3 regions of the Paenibacillus sp. QJM3NY_38 genome follow, and region 2 is predicted to be linked to each of the others. Evidence: riboswitches for the same ligand, from Rfam matches in the RefSeq annotation. Region 2 holds a riboswitch; each other region holds the start of a gene.

Region 1 (2,200 bases), 3.5 Mb from region 2:
GGAAAAGGGCGTAATAAGCTGCCTGTCCCCACCCGAAGTCCTGTTGCCAGCGGAGTGTAAGGACAATCGTTGCTAATGCTTCAAACGCGAATGCAATGAGTACCATATACATGGACAATTTAACCAAACCTTGTGCCGAGGTCGAATGCGTGGTTTGCTGAATAATCATTCGTTGCTTCAAGCCAATCCTTTTCCCCAGAACAATGGCAACCATCACGCCAAAGGTCATAAAGCCGAGCCCGCCAATTTGAATCAAGATCATGATAATGACTTGTCCAAAAGTCGAAAAAACACTACCGGTATCCAAGACAACGAGCCCGTTTACGCAGATTGCTGAGGTGGCAGTAAATAAAGCATCCAGCAGACCAATTGACCTCCCGGTGGAGGAAGAGTAGGGAAGCGCGAGCAATGCGGTCCCGATTAATATTAAAGTGAAAAAGACAAGCATGACGAGTTGAGGGGGACTCATATTTTTTTTAAGCTTGTTGATAAACAACTCCATTGTGTCAGGAGCGGAATGTTGTGTATTTCGATCGTTTGCATTCATAAATGTTCTTCTCACAAGTTCCACCCCCATTCTTTATTGATCGCCGGGTTTATCGAAGAATTTTCTGTTTTGGAAAAAAGACGAGTCTACTACTTTTCCGTGACTTATTTTCAAATATTGGATCTCGTGGTCTGTTTTTATTTTCAGCACGCCGGTGTCAAAATCGGTATTTAACTCTTTGAAAAATAGACCTTCGGCTATTGGATCGCCCCCGGACTCCTTACTGCCAAGCAGGTAATGAGAACCCTCTCTGAACACAGTGACTCGAATTCCCCGTTCATGGGTGTCAGCTATTGGATCATCCATCCTTTGAACCGCTACAATGTGTAAGTCCGTCTCGCCTATCTGGTTTAAAAGCTCGTTAACAAACGAACCGCGCGTAATTTCTTGCCATCGCGTTTGACCGGATTGTCCGATGATTAGTTGGGTGATTTGATGATTCTTGGCGGTTTCCGCTATGATTTCTGAAGCCTTGCGATCTTCATTCGTTTTGACAATGAAGGTTGCCCCATACTCGTTGCATTTCACTTGCCACTCAGCCATATACCTTTCTTGTGCCTGATCTAACTCACCTTCACGCAAGGGTATAACGCTCAACACAAACAGGGGACACTGAAGAAGTCTGGCTAATTCGCCGCCTCGACGGATGAGGCGTTCTCCGTTTGGTCCGTAATACACGCATACCAGTATCTTTTCATTATTAAGCAGAATAATCATTCCTTTCTTTTCTAAGCACTACAGCGTTAACAAAAAAGGCCAGGAAGCAGAGACAGTTCTGCTTCCTGGCCTTGGTTGTACGGATCATGGACAAGTCAAAGTAGTAAGAGTGTTCTCTCCCAAGACGCTGACGAGGTTAGCTGTCGGATTCGGGATTGAGAGTCCCCGTTCCTTCTTATCCAGAAAGAATTCACCCCTAAAGCTTAGTCGCTTTGTTGGTTCCCCCGTTCCTCATAGAGGATTAAGCATTTATGCGTATGAAATTTATCGTAATAAATATTATGCTAAAACATGCTGAAAGTAAACAGTTACCGATAAGTAAACAACATCATATCAAATATATTGACAAACGGGACTTTGGGGAGTACTTTTATGAATATAAAATAAAATTATTCACAGAATCACAAACCTGATTAAGGATGTGAAGTGCAACATGCCCAAAAAATTCTCGGACGAAGAACGTGAATGGATACGCCAAAAACTGCTGACGGAGGCACGCCATCATTTCGAAACGGCGGGCCTTCGCAAAACGAGTGTTGAAGATCTGACGAAGGCCGCCGGCATTGCCCAAGGCTCGTTCTACATGTTTTTCGGATCGAAAGAGGAATTATATTATGAACTGATTCTGGAGGAGGAGCAGCGAATTCGCAATGCCGTTCTGGATTTATTCCCTCCTGAAGAGGTCTGCAGTAAGGAAAGCATTAAACGGTTTCTCTTATATTCACTTAGGATGATGGACGAGAGCCCGATGCTTCGGCAGATGATGGATCGCGGGGAGATGGAGCTGTTGTTCAGGAAATTGCCGAAAGACTTGCTGGAGCGTAACTTTATGGAGGATCAAGACGCGCTCTTGCCTGTGATTACGGCTTGGCAGAAGGCTGGCATTTTACCTGGTACGGCACCCGAATCCATCGTGGGCATGATCAGATCCTTGGC
Region 2 (2,200 bases):
TTACGCAGGCCAAGGGTGGATCAGTGTTAAAGACCAGCTATACGTCTCGATTCTGCTCTTCTTATACCGTTTGCTGTGGGGATATTGCCTGTACCGACTCGTAAAATCGGCGGTAGTCCCCCTTCTGATGCGATATCCGGATTCCGCCCCTAACGAGCTCAGCCGTCTTTTATTCTTCTACGAGGGCGAGATGAGCCTGTCCTTGAGCAGCACAGTACACACCTACGGATGGCTTCTGGCCGGTTTGCTCCTGATCCGGATGATCCTCACCCCGCTCATTCGGGCCGGCATCTTCTACAACCTTCACCAGGAAGCCAAGGGCGAGCGCGGTTTATTCTTCTTCACTGGCATGCGGAAACTGTGGAAACCCGTAACGCTATTCTATCTGGTTGAGCTTATTCTCACCTTCGCGCCCGGTTACTGGATTCTGCCCAAAATCCTCCCGATTCTGCTGAATGGAATTCAGGAGCCTGTGCTGCTGCTTCATGCACTGCCCTATGCAGCTGGCTGGTTCTTGTACGCCTATCTGATCCGCCTGTTATTGCTCTATATGCAATTTGGCCGTACCGGCGAATCCAGCATGATCAGCTCTATCCATGCGCTCTTCCGCCGCTTGGGCACAGCAATGCTGTTATCCATCACCATCGGCGGATCCGCCTGTGTCATTCTGCTGCTCCTGAGCTCGGCCTCGCTCTTCTGGGCCGGGTTGATCGGCTTAATTATTCAGCAGGCCTCTTATTTCCTGAATGGACTTTTCCAAATTTGGGCAATGTCCGCTCAATATCATTTGTGGAGAGATTCCTCCTCACAGCATCCTTAATGGTTACAATTTGGCACCTAAAATAATGAAACACGCTCGCGAATAAGCTGTAATCAGAAGCGACACGTTTCTATCCCGCGCTAGATTTTACAGAGAATAAGAGTTCATTTATCCTTAATATTACAAATTTCTGAACGCCATATTACAAAAAAACCTGTTCCCTTAAGATGGGGACAGGTTTTTTTGTTTAAAAATAATGTTTCCTCGTTTGCCAAATTGTTAATACTCTGCTAAAATAACGAATATGTTAGTAACAACTTTGTCATCTTTACTGTAACTTTTATGTTAGGAACGTTGTAATTCGCTAACTATGTTGGAACGTCAAACGTCAATGAATGGGTTCATCAACATTTTAAGGAGCCGAATTCCCATAACGATATGGGAAGCGGGGGATCCGTTTTGGGTGAATTGATCTCGCAAGAGAGGGATCATAGGGGACCTTCAACCGAACCCTTAAGCTAACCTCGCAGGCAATGGAAGGAGCTTTTGTTTTGAAAAAGAAGTTAACGGCTGTTTCTCTAGGCCTCGCACTCGCACTCACATTAGGGACCGGAAGCGCTTTCGCCGATTCCAAATTAAATACTGCAATCAAACCAGCCATTGGTGTTTCTTACAAAACAGGTGGAACTACAACGAATGGATTTGACTGCTCCGGATTCACCAGCTATGTTTACAAGAAGCTTGGTCTTAGCCTGCCCCGTACGTCTGCAGCTCAATACAAAGTAGGTACGGCCGTATCCAAGAGCAAACTGAAAGCTGGCGATCTCGTGTTCTTCAACACATCCGGTAGAGGTGTATCTCATGTGGGTATTTATGTCGGGAGCGGCAAATTCGCTCATTCTTCATCTTCGCGCGGTGTCATTATCAGTCCGCTGAGCCAGAGCTATTACGCCAACCGATATGTAGGCGCTAAGAGAATTATGAGTCAGAATACGTACAAATCTGTAGCTGTGAACTACAATTAATGTTGGAACTTAATTGATTTACTCTTACAAGAAAGCCCTGGGTTTATGAGATTGTGCCGATCTCATCCAGCGGCTTTTTTCTTTTGTTGATTGTGCGTATACCTTTATAACGTTCAGCACAGCAAAAAAGTTCCCGCTTTTTCGAAAAAAAATGAAATTTATTATACAAGTTCACTTCAGTTCCACTTCACTTCGCCGTGTCTTCACATCATCTATCCTTTATTTACCCTTCTCTCTCGTCATTAAACACCCATTTTGGAAAAATATTGATTTTCCTTGGTGCTTCGACAGTTAATGCTATTGAAAAATAGCAAAATCCATCAAGAAATAATTGCCAATCTCGCTTGCTGTCTGATAGAATGGACGCAGTAACAACTTTGTCATTAATGTAAGTGCTTTAATATATAGATTGCTA
Region 3 (2,200 bases), 420 kb from region 2:
TCATCGTAATGACGGCCATCTGGGCCATATAGGATAATCCCGACTCCCCGCTGTAATGCTGGAGATTCGTATTCGTCATAAAGCTGATGATCGTATTGAACGACAAGGTCGGTTCCATATGGCCGATGCCGTTCGGGTTGAAGGGCAATACTCTTTGTATCCGCAGGATCAAATACCCCGCCGCAACCAGCACGATATTCGTTAACACAAAGCTAATGGCATACCCTTTCCATGTCATCCCTTTGCGTTCTTTCAACCCAATCAGTGCGAGGATCGGTTTCTCCAACCAGGAGAACCATTTATCTGTTCCATTCCCCTCATTGCGAAACACCTGATATAGATAAGTTCCGAGCGGCTTTACCAGCAGCACCAGAACGAGTATAACGATGGCAATTTGTAAAATGCCCATGACGAATGCCTTCCTCCTTCAGCTGTCTCCCTAGAATTTTTCAGGGTGAATCAGCGCGTAAATCAAATATAGAAAAATAAAGAGCGTGCATATTAAAATGATTATCACGACTAATCCCCCTCCGGTTCCGAAATGACTCGTCCGCACCAGGACATAAACAGCATGAGCAGTCCGTAGGTTCCTCCCAAGATAAGCACCATATATAAATCCTGCATGAATATAACCTCCTAAAACCTCATGGTCACATCAGCCAAGACGCTTAGCTGACGATGGATGAAATCAGGAAGGATACCTGATGATGGTTCGTATGAAGCACCACATCGGCACCCAGTCCCTTGTATATCAATCGCGGATTGCTGGAATGGGTAATCACATAAATCGACTCCGTCGTCCATGTCCGGCAGATCCGTAAATAGCGGCAGCACAGGTTCAAGCTGCTCTCGAACAAATACACCTTGCTGACGGGAAACTCGGGAATGATCCAGGTTTGTTCATCCCTTGTATCGATAAGAATCATGTTGGTGCAGCCTAGTTCTCGCAGCCTCTCCTGCTCAACCCGGTTGTTGGCTATGGCCGCAAACGAAATGCGCATATAGATCAGCTGGCGGATAAATTCTTCCCCGGCCTTGTTCGGCGCGGATACCAGGATAAACTCCTGCGGTTTCTCCATCTTTTGTTCTCCTCCTAAGAAATTCAGAAAGAGAAGACAACAACAAAGAAGCCTGGGGAAAGAGAAGAACTCTTCCCGCAGGCTTCTTCATCAGAACACGGTGAAATACACCGTGGCCCAAGTCCACGACAATCGTTGCCTCTCTCGATACGCTTACGAGGTTAGCTGACGGATTCGGGCGTGAGAGTCGCCCTACCCATAGACCGTTATCTTGTCCATGGGATTCACCCCTGAGAGATCAAGTTCATCTCCCGACTGGTTCCCCCGTTCCTTTTCCATTCAAGGACTCAGCGAAAATTAAAAACGAGTAGCATGTTATTCTATTAGCCATTGACTAACATCCAGGTCCGGCAAAACAGCACAGCATCAGGTTCGAGCGGTGAGAGTCGCATCATCCTGCATTTCCAGCGAAGGCCCATGGTGCCCTCGCCTGAGATTCGATCCATCAAGAGCCCGGCAGCTCTCACACAGCCTTAGGTCTTCATGGAACGGCTGCCTGTATGCCTGCCGCCGATGTCCGTCAATTCATAGTTCGTATCATACGTCCGGCCTTGCAGGAAGTAAATGTGAGCAAAAACACATGTAGCGTTATGTCAAACAGGATCTGACCGGTTTCGCTCCATTATCTCTTGAATTCTTCTCTATACTATGTATTTCTCTTGTTTTCTTGCATTTATCGTAATCTATCGAGATACCGAGATTTTGCCATGATAATCGATGACACGACTGAATGTACACGTTTTCTTATACGGTTTTCATCGATTTTCGGAATGTATCCGTCCCATATGGCCATTTACTTTTAGAGTCCTCCGGCGTATGATTCATCCATCTATTCGAAACATTCGTTATACGCTGAGCTCCCGACGGATCGGGAGACGGGGGAACCAAAACCGCCAACGGAGCTTCTGTTGGTGAATGGGGTGAATCCGCAGGCCTGATGATCAGGCGTCGCGGTAGGGTGCTCTCAAGCCCGAATCCGTCAGCTAACCTCGTAGGCGCGCTTTGAGAGAGAACACCACCCGAGCCTTAAGCGAAGCGGCCGCTGTAGCAGGGCCTCTAACGATAAATAGGCCTGGAGAGCGGGGTTACTCTGCTCACCGGGCCTTTTTGCCGTGCATATA

The links. Region 2 has a riboswitch for cyclic di-AMP ahead of AC0VZ8_RS00495 (C40 family peptidase). Riboswitches for the same ligand answer to the same signal wherever they lie in the genome.
Region 1: linked by a shared signal. The riboswitch ahead of AC0VZ8_RS17990 (universal stress protein) and the one ahead of AC0VZ8_RS00495 (C40 family peptidase) in region 2 are both predicted to bind cyclic di-AMP.
Region 3: linked by a shared signal. The riboswitch ahead of AC0VZ8_RS02360 (hypothetical protein) and the one ahead of AC0VZ8_RS00495 (C40 family peptidase) in region 2 are both predicted to bind cyclic di-AMP.

The regions. Positions count from the first base shown of each region.
Region 1 covers NZ_CM149665.1:3,913,338-3,915,537, reverse strand. Annotated here, with positions in the region: gene AC0VZ8_RS17995 (TrkH family potassium uptake protein) at 1-502, opposite strand, end outside; gene AC0VZ8_RS17990 (universal stress protein) at 581-1,264, opposite strand; cyclic di-AMP (ydaO/yuaA leader) riboswitch at 1,374-1,522, opposite strand; gene AC0VZ8_RS17985 (TetR/AcrR family transcriptional regulator) at 1,698-2,200, shown strand, end outside.
Region 2 covers NZ_CM149665.1:102,446-104,645, reverse strand. Annotated here, with positions in the region: gene AC0VZ8_RS00500 (hypothetical protein) at 1-820, shown strand, start outside; cyclic di-AMP (ydaO/yuaA leader) riboswitch at 1,169-1,308, shown strand; gene AC0VZ8_RS00495 (C40 family peptidase) at 1,312-1,785, shown strand.
Region 3 covers NZ_CM149665.1:524,862-527,061, reverse strand. Annotated here, with positions in the region: gene kdpA (potassium-transporting ATPase subunit KdpA) at 1-409, opposite strand, end outside; gene AC0VZ8_RS02365 (potassium-transporting ATPase subunit F) at 440-517, opposite strand; gene AC0VZ8_RS02360 (hypothetical protein) at 669-1,079, opposite strand; cyclic di-AMP (ydaO/yuaA leader) riboswitch at 1,214-1,382, opposite strand; cyclic di-AMP (ydaO/yuaA leader) riboswitch at 1,920-2,093, shown strand.